DNA from 2 places in the Kitasatospora sp. NPDC008115 genome. Region 1 is predicted to be linked to the other one. Evidence: riboswitches for the same ligand, from Rfam matches in the RefSeq annotation. Region 1 holds a riboswitch; the other holds the start of a gene.

The links. A riboswitch is a leader RNA that binds a small molecule or an ion and turns the genes downstream of it on or off. The one in region 1 is predicted to bind glycine.
Region 2: another riboswitch for glycine. It lies ahead of gcvT (glycine cleavage system aminomethyltransferase GcvT); the one in region 1 lies ahead of gcvP (aminomethyl-transferring glycine dehydrogenase).

The regions. Positions count from the first base shown of each region.
Region 1 is NZ_JBIBHU010000034.1:68,940-75,840, reverse strand. It holds gene ACFZBX_RS32480 (DNA polymerase IV) at 1-599, shown strand, start outside; gene ACFZBX_RS32475 (MFS transporter) at 735-2,225, opposite strand; partial or broken gene ACFZBX_RS32470 (DUF2382 domain-containing protein) at 2,376-2,795, opposite strand; partial or broken gene ACFZBX_RS32465 (PRC-barrel domain-containing protein) at 3,204-3,593, opposite strand; glycine riboswitch at 3,810-3,913, shown strand; gene gcvP (aminomethyl-transferring glycine dehydrogenase) at 4,152-6,901, shown strand, end outside.
Region 2 is NZ_JBIBHU010000023.1:107,939-114,839, forward strand. It holds gene ACFZBX_RS26735 (L-serine ammonia-lyase) at 1-499, opposite strand, end outside; gene glyA (serine hydroxymethyltransferase) at 688-1,956, opposite strand; gene gcvH (glycine cleavage system protein GcvH) at 2,037-2,423, opposite strand; gene gcvT (glycine cleavage system aminomethyltransferase GcvT) at 2,520-3,641, opposite strand; glycine riboswitch at 3,861-3,967, opposite strand; gene ACFZBX_RS26755 (enhanced serine sensitivity protein SseB) at 4,158-4,940, shown strand; gene ACFZBX_RS26760 (enhanced serine sensitivity protein SseB C-terminal domain-containing protein) at 5,116-6,063, shown strand; gene ACFZBX_RS26765 (ABC transporter permease) at 6,540-6,901, shown strand, end outside.

The DNA.
Region 1 (6,901 bases):
ACCGGGACCGGGTGCTGCGGGAGGTGGAGACCCTTGCGCTGCGCTGTGCGCGGCGGCTGCGGGGCGCCGGGCGCTCGGGGCGGACGGTGGTCCTCAAGGTCCGGCGCTTCGACTTCTCGACGCTGACCCGCTCCGAGACGCTGCGCGGCCCGACGGACGACGAGACGGTGATCGTCGAGACGGCCCGGCGGCTGGCCTCGCAGGTGGACATCACGGGAGGGGTGCGGCTCCTGGGCGTCGGGGTGGCGCAGCTGGCCGACTACACCCAGGAGGACCTGTTCGCGCAGGCCGTCCGGGAGGAGGCGCAGGCCGCGGCGGCCGAGGGCGCCGGGGCGGAGGAGGAGCCGGAGGCGGTCGAGGAGGAGGCCGCGGTGGCGCGGCGCTGGCTGCCCGGGCAGGACGTGCGGCACGCGGAGTACGGGCCGGGGTGGGTGCAGGGCAGCGGAGTGGGGCGGGTGACGGTGCGCTTCGAGACGCCGTGGAGCGGGCCCGGGCGGGTGCGGACCTTCGCGATCGAGGACCCGGCGCTGGAGCCGGCCCGGCCGCTGCCGCTGCGCGAGGACTGGCCGACGGAGGCTGGGCAGGAGGACGGCCACTGAGCCGAAGCGGCCCCACCCGGCGCGGTGCCGGGTGGGGCCGTTCGCGGATCCGGGCCGCGGACGGTCGCGATGCCCTCGGCGACCGTCCGGGTCCGGTCCCCGCGCCCTGTCCCTGGGCGCGGGGCGGACGCCTCGTCAGGCGTCGGTCTTCACCGGCTCGCGGCCGGAGGCCGGGTCCGCCGTCCGCTCGCCGACGGTCACGCTGGTGACCGGCTTGACGGTGCGGATGAGGAACGGGACGGCGCCGGCCACGACGCAGACCACGGCGGCGGTCCAGAACGCGTGCCGGTAGGCGTCCAGGGTGGGCAGCGAGACCGGGATCGGCAGCTTCATGGTGTCGCCGGTGAGGATGGCGGCCATGACGGCGGTGCCGATCGCGCCGCCGACGGTGCGCAGCACGGCGTTCATGCCGTTGGCGATGCCGCTCTGCTCGACCGGGACGGCGCCGTTGATGTAGGCGGGCATCGCCGAGAAGGCGAGGCCGATGCCGAGGCCGAAGATCGCCGAGGCGAGGTAGATGTCGCCCTCGTGGCTGTGCCGCAGGGCCAGGTAGGCCATCGCGACGGCGCCGAGGACGCCGCCGAGGACCAGCGGCAGGCGGGGGCCGCGGCGGGCGATCAGCAGGGCGCCGAGCGGGGCGGCGACCATCGAGCCGAGGGCGGAGGGCAGCAGCATCACACCGGCGTGCAGCACGGTGGCGGTGAAGCCGTAGTGGGCGAGCTTCTCCGGGGTCTGGGCGAAGTTGCTGATGACCATGAACGAGCCGTACATGCCGAAGCCGATCAGCAGGCCGGCCAGGTTGGTGAAGGCGACGGCCGGGCGGGACATCATCTTCATGTCGACCAGCGGGTGCGTGACCTTGACCTCGATGACGCCCCAGATCAGGGCGACCACGGCGGCGACGGCGAACAGGCCGAGGGTCCTGGTGGAGGTCCAGCCCCAGGTGTTGCCCTGGCTGACCGCGACCAGCAGGGCGGAGAGCCAGCCGGCGAGGGTGAGCGCGCCGAGCGGGTCGGCGCCGCCGTCCTTGTCGGTGACCGGGTCGGTGGGCACCCGCAGGGCGACCAGGGCGACCGCGATCAGGCCGAAGACCAGGCCCATCCAGAAGATGGACTTGTAGCTCCAGTGCTCCAGCAGCAGGCCGGTGGCGACCAGGCCGAGGCCGCTGCCGACGCCCATCGAGGCGCTGATGGCGGCGACGCCGCCGGTGACCTTCTGCTTGGGCAGTTCGTCGCGGACGATGCTGATGGCGAGCGGCAGCACGCCACCGCCGGCGCCCTGGAGCACGCGGGCGACGACCAGCCAGGTGAAGGAGTGGGTGGAGACCGCGAGTGCGGAGCCCGCGACCAGGCCGGCGAGCGAGATCAGCAGCATCGGCTTGCGGCCGCGCAGGTCGCCGAAGCGGCCCAGCAGGGGGGTCAGCACGGCGGCCGACAGCAGGTTGGCCGTCATCAGCCAGGTGATGCTGGAGCCGGAGACGTCCAGTTCCTTGGCGAGCGAGGGCAGGATCGGGACGACCGCGGTCTGCACCACGCTAAACGACAGCATCGCCAGGATGAGGGCCGGCAGGACCCGGGCGCTGCTCTGCTTCTCGGCCGCGGTGGTGGGCTGTGGTGCCTCACTCACGGTTGCTTCCTCCCGTACATAGTGAATGAACTGAAGTAACCATGCCGGGAGATACTTCAGAGTGTCAAATATTCATTGGTTAAGCTTTGGTAAAAAGGAAGGACCCCGGCCTGGGCGGCCGGGGTCCCGTGGAACCGGGGGTAAAGGCGGTCAGACGAGCGGTCTGGCCGGCACCTGACGGGCCGGGTTCTGTGCGGCGGTGGGCGGCGACGACGGGGCGGCGGGGGTGGTCGCGACGTTGTCGTGGATCTCGACCTGCTCGCGCCGCAACTCCTCGCGGACCACCTCCTCGGTGGTGTACCGCTCGATCACCAGGCGGACCCGTTCGACCGGCGCCAGGTACTTGCGGACCACCGGGCGCTCCTCGCGCACGGTGACCTCCTCCACCGCCTCGGCGATCTCCTTCTCGTCGAGCGCGGCCCGCTCGGCCTCGCCGACCGGGATCCGTTCGACCCGGACCCGCTCGCGGACCACCGGGACCCGGCGCTCCACGTGCTCGCTGGTGACGTACTTGCGCAGCTTGGCGGTGCCGATCACGTGCCACTCGGTGGTGATGTCCAGGCGCTCCTCACGGCAGGTGATCTCCACCCGGCCGGTGGGGGAAGCGGTGGCCGGGCCGCTCTCCGGGCGCGAAGTCCGCGGCTGCGGATGCGGCTCGACGGCCGGGTGCGGGGCGGCGGGCGCGGGCGCCGGCGCAGGCGTGGGGGCCGGGGCCGGTGGTGGTGCGGCCGCGGCGGGAGCCGGGGCCGGGGTGACGGGCGCCGCGGGGGTGACGGGCGCGGGGGCGGCGAGGGGCCGGATGTGCGTCTCCGGGGCGGGGTCGGCCGGCTTGTCGAGGTCGCCCGCCCGGTGGAAGGTGAGCTGCTTGGCCGGACGGGAGGCGTTGGTCCTGTGGCCCGCGCCGGTCCCGTTGGTGGCGCCGGGCGTCCCGTTCGAGGCGGGCGCGCCGTTCGGGGCGGGCGCGCCCGCCGTGCCGGTACCGGCCGTGGTGCCGAAGTCGAGGTCGGCGGCCTCCGCCTCCGGGGCCACGCCCGGTGCGGCCGGCCGGCCCTCGCTCGGGGTGTCCAGCCCGTAGTAGCGGTAGAGCTGGAGCTCCTGGGCGGGCGACAGGTGCTGGCCCACGCCGAAGTCCGGTGAGTCCTTCACCAGGGACTTGTCGTACGGCACCCGCAGCTCGTCGCCGGAGAACTCGCTCGTGGTCAGGGGGACGAACGCGTCCCGGCCGAAGATGCCGGTCCGGACGGCGGCCCACTCGGGCCGGCCGGTGGCGTCGTCCAGGTACACCTCGTCGATGGTCCCGATCTTGTCCCCGTTGCGGTCGACCGCCTTGTGGCCGATCAGGTCCCGTGGGTCGATGTCGGTCTGCACTCTCTTCTCCTCCAGTGCGGTGAGCTCGCGGAACGCCCGCAGGACAGCGCCACTTCACACCAAAAGCCATGAACCGGACGCCCGCGACCGGGGCGCGGCCGGACGGGCGCGGGGCTGCGCCGACCGGGTCACCGGCCCCGTCAGCAACGAAGTCGCCGGACGGCCTGACGCAGCCGTGATCGCGGTGCCTCCCGCTGGTACCCTGGGCGCGACCGCCGAGCCCGCTCGGGAGAGTCCCCGACAGCGGAAGCCGCTGGTCGGGGCGCCGAAGGAGCAACTCCTCCCCGGAATCTCTCAGGCATCCGTACCGTGCGGGATAGGTCACTCTGGAAAGCAGGGCAGGATCGCGGGCGAGGGAGCCGGCGGACCCCACCCTCACCGACGGTGCAAGCCGGCGGGGCGTCCCACGGCGCCCCGTGCGGGCGAAGCTCTCAGGTCCCGATGACAGAGGGGGAGGCCTGTCGGGTTCGTCCGACCGGTCGCTCCGCTGTTGCCGCAGCGGTGAGGCGGCCGGCGTGCGCACCCCCGCCGGTCCGTGACCAGGAGGCCTCGACCACCATGAACGCCCAGCCGAACTCGGGACGCCCCACCACCCCCGCGACCCTCACCGAGCTCGAACAGGCCAGCCCCTTCGAGAACCGCCACATCGGCCCCGACGCCGCCGCGCAGGAGAAGATGCTGGCCCAGGTCGGCTACGGCTCGCTGGACGAGCTGGCCACCGCCGCCGTCCCGGAGGCGATCCGCTCGATCACCGCGCTGGACCTGCCCGCAGGCCGCAGCGAGTCCGAGGTCCTCGCCGAACTGCGCGAACTGGCCGGCCGCAACTCCGTGCTCACGTCGATGATCGGCCTGGGCTACTACGGCACCTTCACCCCGCCGGTGATCCTGCGCAACGTCATGGAGAACCCGGCCTGGTACACCGCGTACACCCCGTACCAGCCGGAGATCTCGCAGGGCCGCCTGGAGGCGCTGCTCAACTTCCAGACCCTGGTCTCCGACCTGACGGGCCTGCCCACCTCCGGCTCCTCGCTGCTGGACGAGGGCACCGCGGCCGCCGAGGCGATGGCGCTGGCCCGCCGCGTCACCAAGGTCAAGGGCGGCGTCTTCCTGGTCGACGCCGGGACCCTGCCGCAGACCGTCGCGGTGATCAACACCCGCGCCGTGCCCACCGGCGTCGAGGTCGTCGTCGCCGACCTGTCCGAGGGCATCCCGGCCGAGATCGCCGAGCGCGGCGTCTTCGGCGTGCTGCTCCAGTACCCCGGCGCCACCGGCGTGGTCCGCGACCTCGCCCCGGTGATCGAGCAGGCCCACGGCCTGGGCGCGATCGTCGCCGTCGCCGCCGACCTGCTCGCGCTGACCCTGCTGAAGTCCCCGGGCGAGCTCGGCGCCGACATCGCCTGCGGCACCTCCCAGCGCTTCGGCGTCCCGATGGGCTTCGGCGGCCCGCACGCCGGATACCTCGCGGTGCGCGCCGAGTACGCCCGCTCGCTGCCCGGCCGCCTGGTCGGCGTCTCCGTCGACTCCGACGGCAACCGCGCCTACCGCCTGGCCCTGCAGACCCGCGAGCAGCACATCCGCCGCGAGAAGGCCACCAGCAACATCTGCACCGCCCAGGTGCTGCTCGCCGTGATGGCCTCGATGTACGCCGTCTACCACGGTCCGGACGGCCTGGCCGACATCGCCCGCCGCACCCACCGCTACGCCGCCGCCCTCGCCGAGGGCCTGCGGGCCGGCGGCGTCGAGCTGCTGCACGGCGAGTTCTTCGACACCGTCACCGCGGTCGTCCCGGGCCGCGCCGCCGAGATCGCCGCCGCCGCGCGCGCCAACGGCATCAACGTCTTCCAGGACGGCGCCGACCGGATCTCGGTCTCCACCGACGAGACCACCACCCGCGAGCACCTGGCGGGCGTCTGGGCCGCGTTCGGCGTCGAGGGCGCCGAGGTGGCGGAGGGCGCCGACGCGCTGCCCGCCGCGCTGCTGCGCGAGGACGAGTACCTGACCCACCCGGTCTTCCACAGCCACCGCTCGGAGACCGCCATGCTGCGCTACCTGCGCCGCCTGTCGGACCGGGACTACGCGCTGGACCGCGGCATGATCCCGCTGGGCTCCTGCACCATGAAGCTCAACGCGACCACCGAGATGGAGTCGGTGACCTGGCCGGAGTTCGGCCAGCTGCACCCCTTCGCGCCGGTCGACCAGGCCGAGGGCTTCCTCACCCTGATCCGCGGGCTGGAGCGCCAGCTGGTCGAGGTGACCGGCTACGACGCGGTCTCCATCCAGCCGAACGCCGGTTCCCAGGGCGAGCTGGCCGGCCTGCTGGCCGTCCGCGCCTACCACCACGCCAACGGCGACACCCAGCGCGACGTCTGCCTCATCCCGTCCTCCGCGCACGGCACCAACGCCGCCTCCGCGGTGATGGCCGGCATGCGCGTGGTCGTGGTCAAGACCCTGGTCGACGGCGACGTCGACGTCGAGGACCTCAAGGCCAAGATCGAGCAGCACCGCGACAGCCTCTCGGTGCTGATGGTCACCTACCCGTCCACCCACGGCGTGTACGAGACCCAGATCACCGAGATCTGCGGCCTGGTGCACGAGGCCGGCGGCCAGGTGTACGTCGACGGCGCCAACCTCAACGCGCTGGTGGGCCTCGCCAAGCCGGGCAAGTTCGGCGCGGACGTCTCGCACCTGAACCTGCACAAGACCTTCTGCATCCCGCACGGCGGCGGCGGCCCGGGCGTCGGCCCGGTCGCGGTGCGCGCGCACCTCGCGCCGTACCTGCCGAACCACCCGCTCCAGGAGGAGGCCGGCCCGGCCACCGGTGTCGGCCCGATCTCGGCCGCCCCGTGGGGCTCGGCGGGCATCCTGCCGATCTCCTGGTCGTACGTCCGGCTGATGGGCGGCGAGGGCCTCAAGCGCGCCACCCAGGTCGCGGTGCTCAGCGCCAACTACATCGCCAAGCGGCTGGCCCCGCACTTCCCGGTGCTCTACACCGGCCCCGGCGGCCTGGTGGCGCACGAGTGCATCATCGACCTGCGCCCGCTCACCAAGGAGACCGGCGTCACGGTGGACGACATCGCCAAGCGCCTGATCGACTACGGCTTCCACGCGCCGACGATGTCCTTCCCGGTGGCCGGCACCCTGATGATCGAGCCGACCGAGTCCGAGGACCTGTACGAGATCGACCGGTTCTGCGACGCGATGATCGAGATCCGGGCCGAGATCGACAAGGTCGGCTCGGGCGCCTGGGCGGCCGACGACAACCCGCTGCACAACGCCCCGCACACCGCCGCCACCCTGGCCGGCGACTG
Region 2 (6,901 bases), on a different contig from region 1:
CGGGCTTGACCCGGTCCGCGCCGATGGCGTCCTCGTCGACGACGAAGCCGCCGCCGACCGAGTAGTAGGTCTTCTCCAGCGCGGTGGAGCCGTCGGCCCGGAAGGCCCACAGGGTCATGCCGTTCGCGTGGTACGGCAGCGAGCGGCGCCGGTGCAGCACCAGCTGGCTGTCCGGGTCGAAGTCGATGGCGTGGACGCCGAGCAGGTTGATCCGCTTCTCGGCGGTGATCCGCTCGACGTCGCGGTCGGCCTGGTCGACGTCGACCGTGCGCGGGGAGTGGTTCTCCAGGCCCAGCAGCACCGCCTTCGGGGTGCCGTGGCCGTGGCCGGTGGCGCCCAGCGAGCCGTAGAGCTCGGCGCGGACGGCCGTCACCTCGGTCAGCAGGCCCTCCGACTTCAGGCGGCGGGCGAACATCCGGGCGGCGCGCATCGGGCCGACCGTATGGGAACTGGACGGACCGATGCCGATGGAGAAGAGGTCGAAGACGCTGATGGCCACGGAGGGACGTCCTTGTCTGGTCTCGTGGGTGGTGCCGGCAGGGAGGGAGGACGGCGGTGGCGGGAGGGGCGCGGTCGGCGGCTGACACGGGACGGGGCACCGCGCGCACTCTCCAGTGTGCGCGGTGCCCCGGAATCCCCGGTGTCCGGACGGCGTGAGCCCGGTCACCGGCCGCCGAACGGGAGGACCTACAGGTTCGGGTAGAGCGGGTACTTCTCGGTCAGGGCGGTGACCCGGGCCTTCAGCGCCTCGGCGGTGCCCTCGTCGAAGGCCGGCTTCAGGGCCTCGGCGATGATGTCGGCGACCTCGCGGAAGTCCTCGGCCTGGAAGCCGCGGGTGGCGAGCGCCGGGGTGCCGATCCGCAGGCCGGAGGTGACCATCGGCGGGCGCGGGTCGTTCGGGATGGCGTTGCGGTTGACGGTGATGCCGACCTCGTGCAGCCGGTCCTCGGCCTGCTGGCCGTCGAGCTGGCTGTTGCGCAGGTCGACCAGGACGAGGTGGACGTCGGTGCCGCCGGACAGCACGGAGACGCCGGCCTCGGTGACGTCGGCCTGCAGCAGGCGCTCGGCGAGGATCCGGGCGCCGTCCAGGGTGCGCTGCTGGCGCTCCTTGAACTCCTCCGAGGCGGCGACCTTGAAGGCGACGGCCTTGCCGGCGATGACGTGCTCCAGCGGGCCGCCCTGCTGGCCGGGGAAGACCGCGGAGTTGATCTTCTTGGCGTGCTCGGCCTTGGAGAGGATGACGCCGCCGCGCGGGCCGCCCAGGGTCTTGTGGGTGGTGGTGGTGACCACGTCCGCGAACGGCACCGGGTTGGGGTGCAGGCCCGCGGCGACCAGGCCGGCGAAGTGGGCCATGTCGACCATCAGCAGCGCGCCGACCTCGTCGGCGATCCGGCGGAACTCGGCGAAGTCGAGCTGGCGCGGGTAGGCGGACCAGCCGGCGATGATCAGCTGCGGCCGGTGCTCCTTGGCGAGGCGCTCGACCTCCGCCATGTCGACCTGGCTGCTCTTGCCGTCCACGTGGTACGGCACCACGTTGTAGAGCTTGCCGGAGAAGTTGATCTTCATGCCGTGGGTCAGGTGGCCGCCGTGGGCCAGGTTCAGGCCCAGGATGGTGTCGCCCGGCTTGATCAGCGCGAACATCGCGGCGGCGTTGGCCTGCGCGCCGGAGTGCGGCTGGACGTTGGCGTGCTCGGCGCCGAACAGGGCCTTGATCCGGTCGATCGCGATCTGCTCGACCACGTCGACGTGCTCGCAGCCGCCGTAGTAGCGGCGGCCGGGGTAGCCCTCGGCGTACTTGTTGGTCAGCACCGAGCCCTGGGCCTCCATGACCGCCACCGGGGCGAAGTTCTCGGAGGCGATCATCTCCAGGGTGGTCTGCTGGCGGTGCAGCTCGGCGTCGACCGCGGCGGCGATCTCCGGGTCGAGGGCGTGCAGGGACTGGTTCAGAACCGTCATGGTGGGGTCTTCCCGGGAGGAGAGGGGGAGGAGGGCCGGGCGCGGGGCGGCCGCGGTGCGGCGGCCGCCCCGGCGCTGGCTCAGGCCGAGGGGTTGGTGAGCGCGGTGTACTCGTCGGCGGTCAGCACCGGGCCGGTCGACTCGACGCGGACCTTGAACAGCCAGCCACCCTCGAACGGCTCGCCGTTGACCAGGCTGTTGTCGTTCTTGACGTCCTCGTTGACCTCGGTGACCTCACCGGTCACCGGGGAGAACAGGTCGCTGACCGACTTGGTCGACTCCAGCTCGCCACAGGTCTCGCCGGCGGTCACGGTGGCGCCCACCTCGGGGAGCTCCACGTAGACGATGTCACCGAGGGCGTCGGCGGCGTGCTGGGTGATGCCGATCGTGGATACACCGTCGGCGTCGGCGGCGGTCAGCCACTCGTGCTCCTCGGTGTACTGCAGGTGCTGGGGGTTGGTGCTCATGGCGTCATTCTCCAGGATGGGAAGCGGGTACGACGAAGCGGCCCGGCGCGCGGACGTTCCTCGCGGGGGAAAGCGGGGGAAACAGGTGGGGAAGGGTCAGCGGGCGCGCTTGTAGAACGGCAGCGCCACGACCTGGACCGGCTCGTGCTTGCCGCGCACGTCCACCGCGACGGTGGAGCCGGGGGTGGCGTGGGCCGCGTCCACGTAGGCCATCGCGATCGGCTTCTCCAGGGTGGGGGAGGGCGCGCCGGAGGTGATCCGGCCGATCGGCTCGCCGTCGGCGGAGACCACGGTGTACTCGGCGCGCGGCACCCGCTTGCCCTCGGAGACCAGGCCGACCAGCACCCGCGGCGGGTTGGCCTCGGCCTCGGCGGCGGCCCGCTCCAGGGCCTTGCGGCCGACGAAGGCGCCCTCGTTGGTGGTCTTGTCGAAGCGCACGACCCGGCCCAGGCCCGCGTCGAACGGGGTCAGGTCGGTGGACAGCTCGTGGCCGTACAGCGGCATGCCGGCCTCCAGGCGCAGCGTGTCGCGGCAGGACAGGCCGCAGGGGATCAGGCCGCGGTCGGCGCCTGCCTCGGTCAGCGCCCGCCAGATCTGCTCGGCGTCGCCCGGGTTGCAGAAGATCTCGAAGCCGTCCTCGCCGGTGTAGCCGGTGCGGGCGAGCAGCACGTCGCGGCCGGCCACCTGGGCCGGGAGGATCGCGTAGTACTTCAGGCCGGGCAGGTCGGCCTCGGTGGTGCCGGCCAGGATCGCGGTGGACTCCGGGCCCTGGACGGCGATCAGCGCGTAGGCGTCGCGGTCGTCGGAGACCACCGCGTTGTAGCCCTTGGCCCGGGCGATCAGCTCGTCCAGCACCAGCTGGGCGTTGGAGGCGTTGGCGACGACCAGGAAGGCGTCCTCGCGCAGGCGGTAGACGATCAGGTCGTCCAGGATGCCGCCGTCCTCGGCGCAGATCATCGTGTAGCGGGCGCGCAGCTCGCCGAGCGCGGAGACGAAGCCGACCAGGGCGTGGTCCAGCATCTCGCCGGCCTGCGGGCCGGTGATGGTGATCTCGCCCATGTGGGAGAGGTCGAACAGACCCGCCTTGGTGCGGACGGCGAGGTGCTCCTCGCGCTCGCTGCCGTAGCGCAGCGGCATGTCCCAGCCGGCGAAGTCGGTCATGGTGGCGCCGAGGGCGCGATGCAGCGCGTCGAGCGCGGTGAGGCGGAGGGACGACATGGCCAGGAACTCCTCGGTCGGGGCACTCAGGGGTGCGCGCGCCGGGGCCGACCCTGCTCAGGGGCGGTGGACCCTGCGCGCGGGCATGCGGCGGCTGGGTCTCCCCATCTGTCGTCGAACCTGAGAGCTTCACCGTCCACCTGCCCTGCAAGGGACAGCATGGCGGCTTGCACCGTGGGTGGGCGGACGGCAGGGCCGTGCGCCGCTTTCCAGATGTGCCTAACCCGTGCGGTAGGGGTGCCTGAGAGATTCCGGGGAGGACTTGCTCCTTCGGCGCCGGCTGGGCCTCCTGACGGGGGCGCTCCGGACTCTCCCGCGCGGGTTCGAGCGGCCGGTATGGAGTTGGAGGGGCCTGGGTGGATGCCACCGCAGACGCGCACATCATGGCACGTCCGCACGGATGAGGGGAGGGGGGACTCCCTCACGTCCGGCCTGGCAGCCCGGCGCGGGGGGCCGAAACGCTAGGCTGCGGGCATCGGAGAGCAGAGGACGGTACGGCGGCGGATGGGGTACCCGGTGGAGCAGCAAGGGTGGGGCGGGCCGGAGTCGGCGCCGCCGGGCGGCGCGTGGCCGGCCAACGAGCTGGAGCAGGTGCTCACCGCCGCGCTCGGCGACCCGGGTGCCACCCCCCGGGTGATCGAGGTGCTGGCGCGCAGCCAGGTGTGGATCCCGCTGCCGTCGGGCGGCGACCCGCAGGGGGGATCGCTGGACCTGCCGACGATCGAACTGGCCGGCGACCCCTATGTCCCGGTGTTCTCCTCCCAGGAGGTGTTCCTCCAGCAGGCGCCGGGGATGGCCTTCGCGGTCGCCCCGGTCTGGGAGTTCGCCCGCGGCCTGCCGCTGGGCGTGGGCATCGCGGTCAACCCCGAGGCGGCGGTGGGCATCCCGGTGCCGCCGGAGGGCGTGGCGGAGCTGCGCCGCGGGCCGCGCGAGGACCGCTGGGACGGCGACCCGGACGCGCCGCAGGGCGGCCGGGTGGCGCTGCGCGAGCCGGTGCCGGGGGAGGACCCGGAGGCGTTCCTGGCCGCCTGCCGCGGCGAACTCGCCGCGCTGCCGGGAGTGCTGACCGCGCGGCGGGCGCTGGCGAGCGTCGAGGGCGAGCCGACCGTGATGTTCGTGGGCGTCCAGCTGGATCCGCTGGCCCCGGCCGACCCGGTTGCGGTGAACGGGGCATTGGGGCGGGCGCTGGGAACCGCGCCGCTGCCCGGCGGCGTCCACCTCGTACTGCTCGACCTCGCGGACGATCCGGTGGTCGACTGGTTGGTGAACCGGGTCGCGCCGTTCTACGTGCGGGGCTGATCCGGCCTCCGGCCGTCCCCCCGGCATCCGCCGGACGGGGTGCGGGCGGGGTGGCGGTGCGAACCCTGGCACGTCGGCGTGGCGGCGGTCGGCGGCCGCCCCATAGGGTTCGTGCTGACGGCCGCCGGGCCGCCGGTGACGGACGAGGAACGAAGAAGCGCAGCGAGGTGGGCGCATGAGTGCGGGATCGGTAGCTGGCGGTGCACCGGGGCCCTGGGGCCAGGCGCCCACCGGACGCCCGGATCCGGGCGCGCTGGAGCGCGCGCTGCGCGAGGTGGCGCCGGAGCGTTACGAGGCCTACGAGACGATGCTGCACGCGCTCGCCGAGGGCCGGGTCTGGATGCTGCTCTGGCACGGCACGCCGGGCAGTGCGGACGCCCAGTACGGGAACATGGAGATCAGCGGCCACGGGTACGCGCCGGCCGTCACCTCGCCCGAGCAGCTGGCGGCGTCCGGCTGGGCGCGGGCGCACGAGGTGATCTCCGGGCGGGAGATCGCGGCCTCGCTGTACCGGACCCGGTGGGGGCTCTGGCTGAACCCGCACGCCCCGGGCGGCGGGGTGGGCGTGCCGTGGGCGGACCTGCGGCGGGTCGCCGCCGGGCTGGACCGGCTGCCGGCCGGGCCGCTGAAGCTGAGCGAGCCCCAGGTGCCGGCGCAGCAGTTCTTCGCGCTGCTGGAGCGGCAGGCGGTCGAGGTGCGCGCGGTGAAGGCGCTGCGCCGGGCCTGGGTGCGCCCGTCGGTGGGCGAACCGTACCTGGCCATCGGCCTTGACCTGTACGAGAGTTCGCCGCCCACCGTGGAGGCCGTGCGGGCGCTGATGCAGCGCGCGATCGCGGTCGCGCCGGAGGGGCTCGCGGTCTCGACGGTGGCCATGGCGGACGAGTACGACCCGGTGGCGCTGTGGATGCGGGCCAACGCACGCCCGTTCTACGACCGGGAGGCGGCCGGGCACGGCCGACCGCAGACGGGTCCGTACCCGCCGGTGCCTCCGCCGCCGTACGCCTCGCAGCAGGGGCCGGCCCAGGGGCAGGGCTTCGGCTACGGCACGCATCCGCCGGCCCAGGGCTGGCCGGGGCAGCAGCCGCCGCCGCAGCAGCCGTGGCCCGGCTACCCCGGTCGCTGACCGGGCGGAGGCGCCAAACATCATTCACCGGAACCGGCTTGACGTCATGTCAGGCCGGTTTCGGTGTTTTTCCGGACGTTCTCTGCGAAGTGCCAGGCGGCCATCTTGACATGGCTGTTACAGCTGTGTGAAGAGGGATATGCCGAAGATCGTGGAGGTGCATGCGGACAGATCACAGTTGGGCATCTGTCGGTTGTCAGGGCTGGCGCAAGCCAGTTCGGATGGCAGAGAGTTCTGCAACAGCCGCCGCGCGTGGTTGGCGCCTCACAAAGGCGAACGCGCTGACGGACCGCATGATCCACGTGAAGCCCATCCCGCGTGGCAGCAGTACTGAGCACGTCGTACCGCTGGGAAACAGTCCCGCACCCGCACCTCACGTACGTCCGCACCCAAGCACGTCCGCACCAGCCGAGCCGCCGATCCCGGCGTCCGGCACCCGTGGGCCGGCCACCGTCGGCGAGGGGACCGAACTGACCATGACCGCACCCATCAAGACCGCCGGGAAGGCGCCGGGGGCAGACGCCGCCGCGAGCCCGGCGAAGAAGATCGAGGGCCGCTCGCTCGGCCAGATCGCCTGGACCCGCTTCAAGCGCGACAAGGCCGCCGTCATCGGCGGTGTCGTGGTGATCCTGCTGATCCTGCTCGCCGTACTGGCCAAGCCGATCGAGTCGGTCTTCGGCCTGGACCCCGACGCCCTCCACCAGGACCTGCTGGACGCCGACCTCGGCGGCCTGCCGAGGGGCGACTGGGGCGGCATGAGCTGGGACCACCCGCTCGGCATCGACCCGCTGCAGGGCCGTGACCTGCTCACCCGCGTCATCGAGGGCTCCTGGGTCTC